Regions from separate parts of the Pseudoalteromonas sp. SR44-5 genome, predicted to be linked through region 2. Evidence: predicted binding sites of a transcription regulator. Region 2 holds the regulator's gene; each other region holds the start of a gene.
The links. The regulator sigma-54, encoded in region 2, starts transcription at its own class of promoters, with help from an activator protein. The targets are predictions, from matches to a motif close to GTTGGCACGNNNNTNGNNT.
Positions count from the first base shown of each region.

Region 1: H5154_RS12425 (DUF3192 domain-containing protein) is a predicted target of sigma-54. The motif match lies at 2,893-2,911, and genes of this name have one in related genera.
Region 3: H5154_RS10330 (flagellar basal body rod protein FlgF) is a predicted target of sigma-54. The motif match lies at 3,187-3,205, and genes of this name have one in related genera.

Region 1 is NZ_JACJDT010000020.1:43,637-49,668, forward strand. It holds gene H5154_RS12410 (SO_0444 family Cu/Zn efflux transporter) at 112-1,350, opposite strand; gene zntR (Zn(2+)-responsive transcriptional regulator) at 1,334-1,747, opposite strand; gene H5154_RS12420 (D-2-hydroxyacid dehydrogenase) at 1,850-2,794, shown strand; gene H5154_RS12425 (DUF3192 domain-containing protein) at 2,957-3,337, shown strand; gene H5154_RS12430 (diguanylate cyclase) at 3,404-4,318, opposite strand; gene H5154_RS12435 (PAS domain-containing hybrid sensor histidine kinase/response regulator) at 4,287-6,032, opposite strand, start outside.
Region 2 is NZ_JACJDT010000061.1:12,724-18,755, forward strand. It holds gene kdsC (3-deoxy-manno-octulosonate-8-phosphatase KdsC) at 1-478, shown strand, start outside; gene lptC (LPS export ABC transporter periplasmic protein LptC) at 475-1,029, shown strand; gene lptA (lipopolysaccharide transport periplasmic protein LptA) at 1,019-1,552, shown strand; gene lptB (LPS export ABC transporter ATP-binding protein) at 1,549-2,274, shown strand; gene H5154_RS21045 (RNA polymerase factor sigma-54) at 2,341-3,837, shown strand; gene hpf (ribosome hibernation promoting factor) at 3,866-4,153, shown strand; gene ptsN (PTS IIA-like nitrogen regulatory protein PtsN) at 4,158-4,610, shown strand; gene rapZ (RNase adapter RapZ) at 4,631-5,473, shown strand; gene H5154_RS21065 (HPr family phosphocarrier protein) at 5,502-5,774, shown strand; gene mgtE (magnesium transporter) at 5,898-6,032, shown strand, end outside.
Region 3 is NZ_JACJDT010000014.1:94,773-100,804, forward strand. It holds gene H5154_RS10315 (flagellar basal body P-ring protein FlgI) at 1-862, opposite strand, end outside; gene flgH (flagellar basal body L-ring protein FlgH) at 874-1,557, opposite strand; gene flgG (flagellar basal-body rod protein FlgG) at 1,576-2,364, opposite strand; gene H5154_RS10330 (flagellar basal body rod protein FlgF) at 2,386-3,150, opposite strand; gene flgE (flagellar hook protein FlgE) at 3,310-4,665, opposite strand; gene H5154_RS10340 (flagellar hook assembly protein FlgD) at 4,722-5,414, opposite strand; gene flgC (flagellar basal body rod protein FlgC) at 5,429-5,860, opposite strand; gene flgB (flagellar basal body rod protein FlgB) at 5,863-6,032, opposite strand, start outside.

The sequences.
Region 1 (6,032 bases), on a different contig from region 2:
TATATTCTATAGGCGATTATAACTCAGACAACCTAAAATGCGAACTAAGTCATTAATTTGGTCCATTGTTTATATTTTATAACCGCTAAAAATCTATTTAATAACATTCAATTATGCAATGCTCTTACCAGTACTACGGTATTTACTAAGCGCTCCTTTAAGAACTAAACGCACCATTAACAGCGCTAAAATAGTACCACAGAGAAGGGTTAGCCAATGTGGTAGCACTTGATGTTCTTCACCTAATAATGGTGTAACAACAAAGCCAAATTCAGCCACTAAATAATCAGTTAAAAAGCCAAATATTAAAGCAACCCCTATTACACCAACTAAATAAGCAACTACTGCACGTTTACCAAGCTCATTAGCAACCACGCCAAGCGTTGCGACATTCGTGGCAGGACCCGCAAGCATAAACACCAACACCGCCCCCGGCGATACACCGCTCAATAACAAACCAGCTGCAATCGGCGTTGATGCGGTCGCGCAGATATACATGGGAATACTAATCACGATCACCACCAGCATAGCCAAAATACCACTGCCCCATTGGCTTAAAAATGACTCTGGCACATAAGTTTGCACTAAAGCTGCAAAGAACAAACCAATCATTAACCACTTCATAGTGTCTGATAGCAATTTGTTACAGCTAAAACTCACTGCCTGTTTCATCTTTTGCCATTGACTAGCTGGTGCTGCACTTGTTGTATCGCAACAGTTAGTCTTCTCTTCGACCACTGCTGATTTTGTTGAGCAGCAACTTGCCTTCTCTTCGACCACTGCTAATTTCGTTGAGCAGCAACTTGCCTTCTCTTCGACCACTGCTGATTTTGTTGAGCAGCAACTTGCCTTCTCTTCAGCCACTGCTGATTTTGTTGAACAACAACTTGTTGTAGCTGCTCGCTTTTGCTCATTATTAACTTCACTAGAGTGATCTGTAGTTTGCGTTTTTTCAGCATCACGCCCCACTAAGACACCTGCGACAATAGCACTACAAATCGCCGCTATTGGACGAATTATTGCCATAAAAGGACCGAGTAGCACATACGATACCGACACCGAATCAACCCCAGTTTCAGGAGTCGATACTAAAAACGCAGTGGTAGCACTTTTTGAAGCGCCTGCACGTCTTAAACCAATTGCAGCGGGTATTACACCGCACGAACACAACGGCATTGGCGCACCAATTAAAGCAGCTTTAACAGTGGTCCAAAAACCTTCTTTACCTAAATGTTTATTTAAAAAATTTGCCGGTAAATACACATTTAATAACCCGGCAATGAGTAAACCAAGCATTAACCAAGGGGCAGATAATAAAAATAACTGCCAAAAATTATTGAGTAAGTCCATCGATGTCCTCCAAAGTGGTTAATATTGAACAGTTATCTGCGGGCTCTTGTCCGCCACAGCACTTATCAGCTAACACGGATAATGATTGATGAAAACGTGTTAATTCAGCAATGCGCTCTGCGACTAAGTCACGCTTTTGTATTGTTAGGTTTTTAACTTCATGGCAAGAATGCTGATGTTTTTTAAATTTAATTTGCAGCAACTCCTTGATCTCTGCCAAGCTAAAGCCAACATTTTTAGCACGTAAAATAAACTTCATTTGCTTTAATGCAGCTTCACCATAATCGCGATAACCGGCCCCGGTTCGACTTGATGGCGTTAACAAATTATGTTTTTCATAGTATCTTAGGGTATCTGTAGAGACACCTAACTGATTAGCAAATTCACCTATTTTCATCTGTGTCTCCAATGAGTGTATTATCAACTGATGCCAAGTATAAACCTTAGAGTACACACCAAGGTCAAGCATTAAAATTATTTTATTTAATAAGGAAAGCGCATGAATATTACCCTTCTCGATACTGCCACATTAGCAGGCACATCACTTGAGCCTTTTCAAACACTTGGCAATTTCACTAGTTATTCACTAACCAGTCCAGCACAAGTATTAGCGCACAGTGCAGGCGCTGATGTATTGATCACCAATAAAGTGGTACTTAATCGCGAAACACTGGCAAAACTTCCTGAATTAAAGCTCATATGTGTAGCCGCAACTGGCACTAACAATGTTGATTTAGTCGCCGCTAAAGAGTTTGGCATTGCCGTTACCAATGTGGCCGGGTATTCAACACCTTCGGTTGTACAACATACCTTTGCACTGATCACAAATTTACTGGGTAATACTCACCGCTACATTGCTGATTGCCAACAAGGGTTATGGCAACAAAGTGAGATGTTCTGCCGCCTTGATTACCGTTTTAATGATATTGGAGGTAAAACTCTGGCAATTATCGGTTATGGTTCGCTTGGTAAAGCTGTTGCGGATGTTGCACGTGCTTTTGGTGCCAATGTAGTTATCAGTGAGCGTAAAAACCAAGTAACTAGAGAGGGCCGAACAGAATTTTACCAAGCAATAAAAACAGCTGATATTATTAGTGTACACTGCCCTTTAACCGATGAAAGTCGTGATCTGATTGGTGCTGCTGAACTTGCTATGATGAAACCCAATGCCATTTTAATTAACACCGCGCGCGGTGGTATCGTTAATGAAGCTGATTTAGCCAACGCACTGAGCAATAACCAAATTGCAGGAGCGGGATTTGACGTATTAAGTAAAGAACCAGCTGCGAAGGATAATCCATTGGCCGCTTATCGTGGTGATAATTTAATACTGACTCCACATATTGCATGGGCCAGTGAAGAGTCAATCATTCGCTTAGTAAAGCAAGTCAGCTTAAATATTAGCGCATTTAGCCAAGGTCAAAGCTTAAATAGACTGGTCTAATCAACTAACTTTTAGTTAGTTACGCTATACAAGGTGGTTAAATGTAATTTACCGCCTTACAAAAAAACCTAATCTATTGATTTTAAATAATATAAAATATTGGCCAGTTCTTTGCTAACTAATAGACAAATTAAAATCAATATTTAGTATCAGGATAAAATAATGAAAAAAGTACTTTTAATTGCCGCGCTTACAGCCCCTCTTCTTACTGGTTGTGTAATTGCAGTATCCGATGGTGAAGCAGAAACGCATTGGGCTGGTAATAGTTCAAGCTGGGAAGAACATCATCAATTTAATCGTGAAAGCATCTCGGGGCTCACTTTAGATACCAGCTATCAAAATGTATTAAATAAATTAAAAACTCCCGACTTTACAGAATTATTAAAAAAAGACGGTGATGTATACCAAGTACTATTTTATGCCACCCATAGTATTCACTCTGACGGAAAAATGACAAAAGATGAATGTACTCCACTGGTCTTTAAAAACGAGAAACTGATTGGTGTGGGTGATAGTATTTATAATTCACTTAGCGCCATTTAGACACAAAACTAAAGCAGTAAAGAGTGGAGCATATTCACTCTTTATTTGCTGTAATAACTGACTTTACTAACTTGCGTCAATAACTCGAGCGATAATTTTATCGCGGCCACTATCTTTAGCTTGATATAAACCTAAATCGGCTTCTTCAAGTAATATATGCTCAGCATAAACTTGACCAAACTCAGTTGTAGCAACCCCAATACTTATCGTAATGTGAGCGGCATTGAGTGATGCTTTATGCGGGATAGCAAGCGCATTAACAGCATCTCTGAGTTTATTAGCAAATTCCAATGCCTCGTACTGGTTGGTGTCGGGTAATACTGCAGCAAATTCTTCACCGCCGTAGCGCGCAACAAAGTCAGTACCTCGCTCACACGCTGCAACTAATGCATGTGCCACACGTTTAAGGCAGTCATCCCCGGCACGGTGGCCATAACAATCGTTATAACGCTTAAAGTGGTCTATATCTATTAATAGCACCGATAACGGTGTACCAGCTCGACGGCTGCGACGCCATTCTCGCGATAAGCTTTCATCTAAATAACGCCGATTAGGTATTTCTGTCAGCCCATCAATTGAGGCGAGCATTTCTAACAAATCATTTTTTTGCTTGATCAATAATTGATTACGCACTCGTGCACGTACTATTGCGGGACTAAATGGCTTAGCAATATAGTCCATTGCGCCTAATTCAAACCCTTTCGCTTCATCATCATGGCTTGTATTAGCTGAAATAAAGATGACTGGAATAGCGTGCGTAGTTGAATTTTCTTTTAACTGAATTAACACCTCATAGCCATTAATGCCGGGCATTACTATATCGAGGATAATTAAGTCAACCGCCGTTGATTTAACAAATGTAAGGGCTTTTTCACCACTTTCAACTAAAAATATTTCGTGATCATTCGCTAATGTTTTTTCCAACACTAATCGATTTAATGGGTCGTCATCAACGATCAGTATTTTGGCTTTCTTCAACATTTACTGAGCCTTGTATTTGAATGTATCTATTTACTTGTACTAATTCGAACTCTAACTGACTCAGGGATATTTGCCCTACGTCTGGTGTCTTACGTAGTCTACTTTCTAATTGCTGAGCGGTAGCACTTAGGCGATTAAAGCCAAGGTTTCCTGACACACCTTTAATACTATGCACTAATCGTTCCAACGCTTTTGTTTGCATCGGCACTTTTAATTGCTGCAGATGGCTTACACACAACTTAGCAAGTTTACCCAACATTACCTGTAGTAAATCATTATGGCCCGAGAATTGTTCTAATGCAAAAGAATGATTATAAAAAACAGCGCCGGTAATTCTCAGCTCATTTATCGCCGCTAATAACGTCGCTGCAACTACTGGTTTTGTTAAATGTTTATTCATACCCACTGCAAGTGAGCGTTGCTCGTCAGCTGCTTCACAATGCGCAGTTAGCGCAAAAATAGGTAATTGCTGTTGATCATAACGTTGTCGCAATAAAGCGGTTGCTTGCAACCCATCGACTTCTGGCATTTGAATATCCATTAAGATCAGATCAGGCATGACTTGTGCAACCAAATCTATCCCTGCCATCGCCGAATTTGCCGTCATTACATTAATATGTGCTTTGCTTAAGATATTACTAACAATATCTAAATTAAGCTGATTATCATCAATAACTAACACTAGTAAGCCCGCAACGTTGAGTTTACTCTCTGCCGCTGTCAGATTTACATCAGGGCGTTTAGATACCGGCTCAACTTGCTGTATTCGTTGCACTAATGCAGAATTTTTCACACTGCACATTTGCATACCTTTAAGAGTTGGCAGCGGAGTATTTGGATCATTTTTAACAACATAAAGCTGCGTGTTATTACTCATCAATGCTGTTTTTATATTGTCTCGCGTTATAACTCTCGGTAGATCAACGTCATTAATGATGATCCGCTGATAATCTGCTAATACAGCGTGGTCTGTTAATTCAGCTAACTCAGAAAATTCTAGCGATTTTAATGGCGCTAATGCGGCAGGTAAATTAATTCCCCGCTCAGAATGAATCACTAAAGTATTGTGCCAGTCGATAGGGTCGATTTGAGCGGCAACATTAAAGGTTATAGTAAAGAAAAACTGACTACCTTGGCCTTTATTACTGACAACTTTAATTTCAGCTCCCATTAATGCCAATTCGTGTTTGACTATAGCGAGCCCTAGACCAACACCTTGATGGGTGCGAGTGAGTGATTCGTCGCCTTGCGTAAATGCGTCAAATAATCGACTCTGATCAGCTTTATCAATACCGATCCCGGTGTCAATCACTTTAAAACACAGGGTTTGTTTTGTTGGCGTCAATTCAACGGCTGTTATTTTCAAAGTGATACTGCCATGTTCAGTAAATTTCACGGCATTGGTGAGTAAATTACCGAGCACTTGCTGTAAGCGAATGTAATCGCCGACTAACTGCGGAGCAATTAGCGGATCAATATCGATATTAAAAGCCAAATCTTTTTGCTGGCAGAGCCCTATTAATACACTCTTGCAGCTGTCAACAAGTGCAACTACAGCAAAATCAACTAAGTCTAATTGCACTTGGTTATTTTCGATTCGCGCAAAATCAAGCATTCGATTAAGCATGGTTAATAAACTTTGCGCAGCATTTTTTGCTTGAACTGCATGCTGTTGCTGCTGCGCTGTTAAGCCTTGCTGAGTTACCATATCAAT
Region 2 (6,032 bases):
CTGTGATATCGATGGGGTGTTTTCAGATGGTCGTATTTATCTTGGTAACCAAGGTGAAGAACTCAAAGCGTTTAATACTAAAGATGGCTTTGGTATCAAAGCACTGATCAATAGCGGTTTTGAAGTTGCCGTGATCACCGGTCGTCATTCACAGATAGTTCAGCAACGGATGACTAGCCTGACAGTACCGCATATTTACCAAGGCCAAGAAAACAAGTTGCAAGCTTATCAACAGCTCAAGGATAAATTGCAGTTAAGCGATGAACAAATCGCTTACATAGGCGATGACGGACCTGACTTGCCGGTAATGGAATTGGTTGGTTTTGCGGTGGCAGTAAATGATGCGCATCCACTAATCAAACGCATTTCACATTATACAACCATGCTACCTGGTGGCTTTGGGGCGGTGCGTGAACTCACTGATTTATTAATGCTCGAAAATGGTAAATCATTAACCAGCGAAGGCACGAGCTCATGAATAGTGCGCGTTTAATATTATGCGTATTATTTGTCGGCTGCATGGTATGGCTGTGGTATCCGTATTTTTATCAAAGTACCGCCATAAAACAACACCAAGAAGATATAATAGCAAAACCTGATTATACTGCGGTGGCATTAAAACAAACCGCATTTGATGAACAAGGTAAAATTAGCCACAAAGTAACAGCTGCAAAAATGGAACTCTACCAACAGTTAGGGTTCACTTACTTTGAACAACCTATTTTTACACTCTATAATCAACAGCAGACGTGGCAAATTAATGCCGATGAAGCCACCTTATATGAAAATCATCAATTAATTTTAGAAGGTAATGTGGTTGCTAAAAACCTGACCAATAATGCCATGATTGAACATATAAACGCAGATAATATTCAGGTTGATATTGAACTACAAACCATGAGTTCAGAACAACCAGTTGAATTAATCGGACCAAATTTAAAAATCACTGGGCGCGGTCTCCATGCCGACTTAAAAGCCGAAGTGGTAGAACTAATTAACCATACGCGAACCATATATTATGACCAATAAATTTGCTCACTTGCTTGTTATACCAAGCTTATTCATTGCTTTTGCAAGCTTTGCTGAAAATACGACACCACCTGCAGATCAAGTCTCTATCAGTGCTGACACGCAGCTTGCCCAACTGAAAGACAATATCGGTATTTTTGAAAAAAATGTTGAAATCATTCATGGTAACCGCCGTATCAAAGCGGATCGACTTGAAGTCCATAAGCGCGAAGATTTAGGCGATAACAAACAACTACTTGTCGCAACTGGCAGTCCGGCTTACTTTGAAGAAAAACAAACTGATGGCACAGTAATGAGTGCCAGTGCTGATGAAGTCCGTTACGATGTCGCTAAGCGCTATTTAACCTTGGTTGGCAATGCACAAGTCACTCAGGCAGGTCAAAAAATCAATGCCAAAAGCATTACCTATGATATGGACCAGCAACTGATCAGTGCTGAAAAAGGCGCAAGCTCAAGCGATCGTGTGCACACCATTTTGGTACCAGTAGACAGTAAAAAAGACAAATCTAAAGGGCAGCCATGAGTACATTAAAAGCTGAATTTCTAGCAAAAAGCTATAAAGGTCGCCAAGTTGTAAAAAGCGTGGGTTTAGAAGTTAGCGCAGGCAGCATTGTTGGCTTATTGGGTCCTAATGGCGCTGGTAAAACCACCACCTTTTATATGATTGTGGGTTTAGTTCCAAGCGACAAAGGTAAAATCAGTATTGATGATAATGACATCACCTTACTGCCAATGCACAGTCGCGCACGGTTAGGGATTGGCTACCTGCCACAAGAATCATCCATCTTCCGTAAATTAACTGTTTATCAAAACCTGATGGCTATTTTAGAAACTCGTAAAGAGCTGAATAAACAAGCCAGAGAAGAAGCGCTCGACAGCTTACTTGATGAGTTTAGCATTCAACATATCCGCGACAGCCAAGGTATGGCATTATCTGGCGGTGAACGTCGTCGAGTTGAAATTGCACGCGCTTTAGCCGCAAACCCAAAATTTATCTTACTTGATGAGCCTTTTGCTGGCGTTGATCCTATTTCAGTGTTAGATATAAAGAAGATTATTGAACACCTTAAAAACCGTGGTATTGGCGTGCTTATTACCGACCACAATGTACGAGAAACCCTTGATGTTTGTGAAAAAGCCTACATAGTTTCTCATGGGGAGTTAATTGCATCAGGTACCCCTGAGCATGTACTCGCCGACCAAACAGTCCGCGATGTTTACCTGGGCGAGCAATTTAGGCTATAAAGCCACGCTCGGCTAAGTATCTGCTAGACTTAACGATGATAACAATAAAAGGATTGTTAGAGATACATGAGGCAATCACTCCAGCTGCGCATGGGCCAGCAACTTACAATGACACCACAGCTGCAACAAGCAATTCGCTTATTGCAACTCAGTACATTGGATCTCCAGCAAGAAATTCAAGAAGCGCTCGACAGCAATCCATTGTTAGAGCTAGAAGAACATGAATATTCAGACGACACGGCTGGTAAAAACGAACAAAAACAAGATAACGATGACTTAACCGTTAGCGCATCAGCAGACGACAAGCCAAGCGAATATGAACAAGAAAGTAGCGAAGCATTAAGTAAAGAGACCTTAAGTGACGAAATGGCTATGGACGTCACCTGGGACGAATACATGAGTGCTGCGCCAAATACGTCATCTGGGCCAATGCCTGAAGATGAGTCAATTTATCAAGGTGCCTCAACTGAAACCTTGCACGAATATCTAATGTGGCAATTACAACTCACACCTTTTAGTCCAACCGATGAAGCCATTGCCATTGCGATTGTTGAAGCCGTTGACGATTCAGGTATTTTAACCTTGAGCTGCGAAGACATCGCAGAAAGCTTAAATCAAGGTAATAACGAAGAAGAAATCGAACTCGACGAAGTGCAAGCAGTGTTAAAACGCATTCAGTTGTTTGACCCTGTTGGTATTGCTGCGCGCAGCCTACAAGAATGTTTATGTATTCAATTAAATCAATTTGATCCTGCAACTCCTTGGATTAGCGAGACAAAAATGATTTTAACTGATCATATCGATTTATTAGCTAGTCGTGACTATCGCACTTTGATGAAAAAGACTAAGCTTAAAGAAGATGAACTAAAAGAAGTAATGACACTGATCCACAGCCTTAACCCAAAGCCTGCGGATACCATAGTACGCGAAGAATCAGAGTATGTTATTCCTGACGTTTCGGTGAAAAAAATTAAAGGTCGCTGGGTGGTTGAACTCAATCCAGACAGCATGCCAAAAATTAGAGTGAACAGCCAATATGCGGCGATGTCACGCTCTGTAAAATCAAGCACTGACAGCCAATTTATACGCTCGCATTTGCAAGAAGCTAAATGGTTTATTAAAAGCCTAGAAAGTCGTAACGAGACGTTACTCAAAGTAACCAACTGCATTGTTAAACAGCAGCAAGGATTCTTTGAGCATGGCCCTGAGGCCATGCGCCCTATGGTACTAAACGACGTTGCCGAAATGGTTGAGATGCACGAATCAACAATTTCTCGTGTAACCACCCAAAAATACATGCATACCCCTCGTGGTATATTTGAGTTAAAATATTTTTTCTCGAGCCATGTAAGTACTGAGAACGGCGGCGAATGCTCATCGACAGCCATTCGAGCATTGATCAGAAAATTGATCAGTGCAGAAAACTCAGCGAAACCATTGAGTGATAGTAAAATTGCAGATATATTGGCAGAGCAAGGTATCAAAGTAGCTAGACGGACTATTGCAAAATACCGCGAGTCACTGGCTATTCCACCGTCAAATCAACGTAAAAGTTTGATTTAAGGCGTAAAATCACAAGAGGAAAATGCTTATGCAACTAAATTTAACTGGTCGTCATGTAGAAATTACTGATTCATTAAGAGACTATGTAAACAATAAGTTTGCCAAGCTTGAAAGGCATTTTGATCATATCAATAATGTCCATGTCATTCTTGATGTAGAAAAGCTAAGCCAAAAAGCAGAAGCCACATTACATGTCAGTGGCGCTGAATTATTTGCCTCAACTGAGCACCAAGACATGTATGCAGCCATTGACGGACTAATCGACAAACTTGACCGTCAGGTAATTAAACACAAAGAGAAGCACGCTCGACACTAACACTATGAAATTAAGCTCACTTATTTGCCAGGACTGCAGTAAAGCTGCGGTCCTTTTTAATAGCAAAAAACGGATCATTGAATTTATCAGCCAATTGGCTCATGAACAACTTCCTCAGCTATCACAACAAGAAATCCTCAACGCACTACTGTCGAGAGAAAAACTAGGTAGTACGGGTATTGGTCGTGGTATTGCTATTCCTCATGGCCGTATGAGTGGTGTTGAAAACCCGCTAGCAATAATTATAGTGAGTGAATCACCGATTGATTTTGATGCGATAGATAATCGCCCAGTTGATATATTTGTAGCTCTCATCGTGCCAGATGGTGATAGCCAACTTCATTTGAAGACGTTAGCCACAATTGCTGATAAACTCAACGACAAAGATTTTTGTAAACAACTACGTAGCGCAAAAACAGACCAAGATTTGTATCACGTAATTGCTGCGCAATCGTAGCCAAATGAAGGAGAATTTACATGGAGTTAATCATCATCAGTGGGCGTTCTGGCTCAGGTAAATCTGTTGCTCTGCGTGTAGTAGAAGATCTTGGCTATTATTGTGTAGATAATATTCCGGTAAACTTATTACCTTCATTAGTGCGCAGTGTCTCTGATAATTATGACAAAATTGCCGTCAGTATTGATGTCCGTAATTTACCGAAAGAGCAGGAAGAATTTAACGATATTCTTGAATACTTGCCTGGTTTTGCAAATCCGACGCTATTTTATTTAGACAGTGATGATCAAACCCTGATCAAACGTTTTTCTGAAACTCGCCGCTTACACCCATTATCTTTGGACTCTTTGCCACTGGATTTAGCTATCAAGCAAGAAAAAGTATTACTTGATGTATTAACTACTCGCGCTGACTTTATACTTGATACCACTGATCTGAGTGTCCACCAGCTTGCAGAGTCAATCCGTGAAAAGATTTTAGGGAAAAAAGATAAAAAACTAATCATTACCTTTGAATCATTTGGTTTTAAATATGGTATCCCAAAAGAAGCTGATTATGTTTTTGATGCACGCTTTTTACCAAACCCACATTGGGAGCCTGAGCTTAAGCCACTTACAGGCCTTGATCAGCCAGTAAAAGATTATTTAGCCAGCCATAGTATCGTACAAAAATTCACTTGGCAGATCCAAACCTTTGTACAAACTTGGTTACCGCATTTGGAGCGTAATAACCGCAGTTACTTAACAATTGCTATTGGTTGCACCGGTGGTCAACATCGCTCAGTTTATCTAGCGCAAACTATAGGTGAAAGCTTCTCGATGAGCCACAGCAATGTGAAAATTCGCCATCGTGAACAAGAATAACAACTCACGTTTACAGTAAGGAATGTTGATGCGTTTAGAAGATACATTTTTAATAAAAAACAAACTCGGTTTACATGCTCGCGCAGCCAGCGTATTAGCGCAATTAGCTGTGCAGTTTGATGCCAGCATCACACTTCATCAAGATGACAAACAAGCCGCAGGCGATAGCGTACTCGGCTTAATGCTATTAGAAAGTAGCCAAGGCAAAGAAGTTAAAGTTGTATGTGAAGGCCCGGACGCTGAACCTGCTCTTGCAGCAATTGGCGAGTTGATCGCACAACGCTTTAACGAACAAGAATAGCTCGTAGTCAGTACCACTAAATTGCGTTAAACTAAATAAAGTCGTTAATTAAACAGACCAAGCGCGTTAATTACCGACAACTGTTACCCTACCTATCAAGCGTATTAATTTTTAAGGACGCCAATGCCAGAAGCTTTTGAACAAGATTACCCACTACAACAACTAAAACAAGTGACCAAGTCACTTAACAGTGGTCAATTTGTTCAAGTAAGGCGTATGTTGGCAAAAACAGCTCCGTGTGACACCGCATTGTTACTC
Region 3 (6,032 bases), on a different contig from region 2:
GCTGTTCTGCGATCGTAACGGTAAGACCACCATGGGTAATTGCCGCCGCTTGTAACCGCACGTTTTTGCCGATCACTATGGTGCCAGTGCGTGAATTTACAATAATTTTTGCCGAAGTATCGGCAGGTTTAAACTCTAAGTTTTCAAGCGTAGACAAATAAGCAACACGCTGCGACGCATCACGCGGGGCAATAACACGAATTGAAGCGGCATCAAGGGCATGTGCACTGTCTGGGCCGATAAGCTCATTAATGGTTTGCTCCAAACGTTTAGCAGTAGTGAAATCAGGACGATTTAAATTAAAAGTTATGTAATCACCTTGCATAAAAGGACTTTTAATTGCCCGTTCAACCGTTGCGCCATTTGGAATACGTCCTACCGTGGGCGTGTTCATTACGATCTTACTACCATCAGCTCCTTCGACACCTAACCCGCCAACAATTAGACTACCTTGCGCGATAGCATAAGTATTTCCATCAACCCCTTTCAAAAAGGTTTGTAGTAATGTTCCACCACGTAAGCTACCCGCACTACCAATTGACGATACAGTAATATCGATTGTCTGCCCTGGCTTTCTAAATGCAGGTAATTCTGCATGCACAGCAACCGCTGCTACATTTTTGATTTTGGGTTTTAAATTCGATGCCATGGTAATACCAAAACTATTTAGCATGGCTTTAAAACTTTGTTCAGTAAAACGACTTTGCTCACCGGTGCCAGGTAAACCTACTACCAGACCATAACCAACTAACTGGTTTGAGCGAACACCTTCAACCATTGAGACATCCTTGATACGTTCAGCGCTAGCAATAGAATGCCAAGCTAATAAACATATACACAGCAACGCTTTCAAGCTATTCATATCAACATCCTTTAAAAAGGGAACAGAGAGCTAGTGAAGAATCGAGTTAACCATCCTGCCGTTTGAGTCTCTTGCATTTGCCCTTTACCAGAATACTGAATACGCGCATTTGCGATTCTGTTAGAGGTCACAGTATTATCTGCAGTAACATCTTGCGGGCGAACAAGACCTTCCAAACGAATAAATTCTTCGCCGGAGTTTAAAGTCAGCCATTTTTCACCACGGATCACTAAATTACCATTAGGTAATACCCGCATAACATTTACGGAAATATCACCAAATAAACTATTAGATTGATTTGACTTAGTATCACCTTTGAATTTAGCACCGCTGCCCACACCAAACTGAATACTATCGCCACCAATATTAACCGGTAGTCCGCCTAACCCAATGACAGGATCTAAGCTGGCATCACTTTGTTTATCCGTTTCAGTTTTAGCTGCTTTAGATGATTGCGTCGATTCTTGCAGTTTAACTGTAATAATATCTCCGGTGCGTAACGCTTTTTTATCTGAATATAAATCGTTTGATAAATTGCTATCAAACAATGAGCCTGTCGGTACAACTTGCGCTGCAGCAGGCTCTGGGTACATAGGAGCATAGTATGGATCATCTTGAACCACGCTGTGGTTTTGAGTCGTCATACAACCACTCAATATAAATGCACCCGTTAAGATTATAGATAAATTACGCATAACTTTGCTCCGAATTAGTTAAAGTTGCTGACTGATGTAACTCATCATTTCGTCAACCGCTGAAATCACCTTTGAATTCATTTCATAGATACGTTGAGTTTCAATTAGGTTAACTAACTCTTCGGTTACATTTACGTTAGAGGTTTCAAGTGCGCCTTGGACAACAGTGCCTAATCCTTCTAGACCAGGGTTACCTTGTACAGGTGCGCCACTGACGGCCGTTTCGGTATATAAATTTTGGCCTACAGGCTCTAGACCTGATGGATTGATAAAGTCACTGATCGTTAACTGACCAATCACCACATTCTCAGGTTGTCCTTCTATTTTCACCGATACCTCACCATCTTGTGATACGGTAATTGACTTCGCATCATCCGGTACATTCATTTCTGGCTGCACAGGAAAACCTGCACCAGCAGTAACAATACGACCATCTTCATCCGTGGTAAATTGACCATTTCGAGAATAGGCGATATTGCCATCGGGCTGTAAAACTTCAAAAAAACCGGGCCCTGATATCATCCAATCCAATGAGTTTTCAGTGGTTAACATGTTACCTTGAGAAAAGTTCTTCTGATTAGCAACTACTTTGGTACCAGCACCAAGCATCAGACCAGAAGGCATCTCTGTATCTTGTGATGAACGCCCCCCTGGCTGATTAATATTTTGATAAAGCAAATCTTCAAATACAGCACGACTTTTCTTATAACCAACAGTACTGGCATTGGCTAAATTATTTGAGATAACCGAAATATCGGTTTGTTGAGCATCAAGCCCCGTTTTACTTATCCACAATGCAGGATTCATATTAATGTCCTCTCAATAAAGTTAAACAATACGCAGCAATTGAGTTTGACGTTCGTCAATTTCTTCAGCCGTTTTCATTAACTTAACTTGTAATTCAAATTGGCGTTGATGGCTTATCATATCCACCATCTCATGTACCGGATTCACATTTGACATTTCCAAAGTGCCACTCATTACTTTCACATCATTAGAGATGTCACAAAATCCACATATACCATTTTCCAGTAATTCGGGTTTTGGTCGAAATAAGCCATCATTGCCTTTTTCAAGCTCAGAATTATTTGCCTTAATTACCTTCAAACGGTCAACAACTTCTAAAAAGTTAGCCGGCGCACCTTGCGGGCGAACTTGGATTGAACCATCGTCACTAAATTCGACTTTCTCCACTGGCAATGGCAAAATAATCGGTCCACCTTCGCCAATAACTTGACGCCCGTGACTGGTGATCAAAGCGCCATCAGGAGTGATATTCAACGTGCCAACTTTAGTATATGCCTCATTACCTGAAGCATCTTGCACTGTAAGCCACCCTTTATCGCTCATAGCAATATCAAGATCACGTCCAGTTTCAACAATACCGCCGGAAGTCATATTAGAGCCTGGCCGTTCCTGCATAGTAAAAACACGTGTCGGTAAGCCTTCACCAAAAGCTTGCATTGAGCGCGCTTGCGCGAAGTCAGCTTTAAAGCCTGTGGTATTGGCATTTGCTAAATTATTTGCTTTAAGCTCTAGGCCCCGCAAACTTTGCTTAGCTCCAGACGCTGCAATGTAGACCATCTTGTCCATAACATCGACTCACGTTAAAAATCTATAACATGGCAAATGCAAGATAAGTGCCACAATAAAATGACGTAATAAATTACAAAATATAATCAAGCACAAATAAAAAAGGCTGCTAATAAATAGCAGCCTAGGTGTCGGATTGTAAAAAATATTAAAACGAGATTAACGGATCTGCAAAATAGCTTGCTGTAGTGTTGAATTCACTTCGAGTGCACGCGAGTTAGCTTGGAAGTTACGCTGTGCGCTGATCAAATCAACAAGCTCATTGGTTAAGTTCACGTTTGATTGCTCTAATGCTGATGAGCTAATCTTACCAAATGCGCCTGAATTTGCTTCACCCGCTACAGGGTCACCTGAAGTTAAACTTTTCTTCCATGACGTATTGCCTACTTGTTGTAACCCCTGTGAATTGGGAAAACGGACTAACGCAACTTGTCCTAAATAATTAGAGTCGCCATTACTATAAGAAGCAACAATTTTTCCATCAACACCAATGTCTATATTTGCCAACCGTCCCACAGCAGCACCATCTTGAGATAATACTTTATTTTCAAACTTGCCTGCATGCTGAGTCGGGATTTTTGCAGAGGTACCTGCTTCATCGCGCCAGTTGATAGTTACATTATTAGGAAAGCTAGCACCATTGCCTAAAAACCCTGTCAAATTAGTGCTATCTAACACAACAGGGTTAAATGTATTGCCTGTATTTGCGGTACCATTGGTGTTAAGTGGTAAGCCGTTCGCATCAAACTGAAATGTTGAAATTGGGTTAAATGGTCCAGTAGCGCCTTGCGAGCTACCATCTGGGTTGAATGCTTGACCGTCTAACGTTGCATAGGTTTGCCACTCATTAGCATTACCTGTAACAGCTGCATCTGTTTTCACAAAATACAATTGCATAGTATGCGGCTCACCTAGCGAATCATAAACATTGGTTGAGGTAGAGTGAGTATATGACCCTGATTGAGTTGGATCAAATGGTGTAATAGTCGGTGTATCTTTGGTCGAATCCAATCTAAATGACGAATATACACTTGTGGTAGCGCGCGGGGAACCTGACGAATCAGGAATTTGAATCGCCCCAGAGGAGGTTAAACTTACTGATGTTGCATCTCCACTAACTTCATCAACAGGAAAGCCTTGTAAGTAATTACCTTGTGCGTCAACGATAAAGTTATCTTTATCTAATTTAAACGCCCCTGCACGAGTAAATGTTTTATCTTGTGAGCCTAACTCATTGCTAAGAGCAAAGTATCCTTCACCTCCTATAGCAAGATCGAGTGAATTTTTAGTGCCTAATGTTGAACCTTGGTGAAATTGCTGTGCTACAGATGCTGTTTGTACACCATCACCATTTTTAGTTTTACCCGAAGAAAAAACTGATGATGAATAAACATCGGCAAACTCAGCTCTCGATTCTTTAAAACCGTAAGTATTTACATTAGCGATGTTATTAGCAGTAACATCCAAATCTTTTTGTGCGGCAGCAATGCCAGTTAATGCAATATTAAAACTCATAATTCACCTCTAACCTATAAAATTTAGCCAATAGGCTAAAAAATAAATAAAATTTATCACGCAATTTCTGCGACATCAGACAGCTTAACTGCCCCTTCTTTAGTGTTAATAATAATACCGTTAGCGCCATTAATATTGACGCTATCAATATTTTTATAAGAGGCCATGGGTAAACTAGTAAATTCTTCGCCCATGCTGCCCTCTGCTTTGATATTGTATTCTCCTGGCGGAAGGCTCTCACCGGCTTCATTTTTTCCATCCCAGTTAAAACGTAAGCCACCAGCAGGTTTATCACCTAACTCAATTACTCTCACTAGTTGTCCGGAAGCATCTGTAATACTGAGCCTTAAATCTTTAACGGGACTTTCAACAGCAATCATGCCCGAGACATCACCACTGCTGTTAAGATCTAATGTATCTGATTCAACTAAAGCTTTTTTACCTACCAGAGTTGATGCTTGCAACGCTGAATTAGAGGTCATTGAAGCAGCCAAAGACTCAAACTTTGAATTTAAATTTGAGATACCTTCTGCCATGGTAAAGTTCGTCATTTGTGCAATCATTTGGTCGTTGTCCGCAGGTTTACTGGGATCTTGAAACGACAGTTGCTGCGTTAATAATGAAAAGAAATCCTCTTGCGTTAATGCATCACTTTTCTTTTCACCAGTCTTTTCGTCAGCCTCTTGTTTACTCGGCCAACGAAGCGAATCTATATAGCTTGATGATGCAGTATTTATGTCGTTACTCATAATCTAACCCTCAATTACCGCTGCCCAAGCAACAGTGTTTTACTTAACATTTGCTTCGCTGCATCAGCAACTTGCACATTGGTTTGATAAGAGCGTGAGGCGGAAATCATATTAGCCATTTCTTCAACGACATTAACGTTAGGTTTGTAGATATAACCATTTTCATCCGCACTGGGGTGATTTGGGTTATATTCAATTTGCAGTGGTTTATTACTCTCTACAATGCCTAGTACTTTAACGCCAACAGACGATCCCTGCGTATTACCAGTTGATTCTGATGCTTTCATCAGTTCAGCTGCAAAAACAGGGTGACGCGCCCGGTAAGTTTTGTCTTGGCTTGAGCTAATGCTATTGGCATTGGAAATATTACTTGCGGTGGTGTTCAAACGCACATTTTGCGCACTCATACCACTACCTGAAATATCAAAAACGTTATATAAACTCATGCTTAGGCTCCTTGACTACCGAGGGCTTTTTTAAGGCCTTTAATTTTACTACTCATAAATTGCAGGCTTGCCTGATACTCTAATGAGTTCTTTGTATACAAGTTTCGTTCCACTTGTATATCAACCGAGTTACCATCACCTGTATCTGCTTGATTTGGCGAACGAAACATTT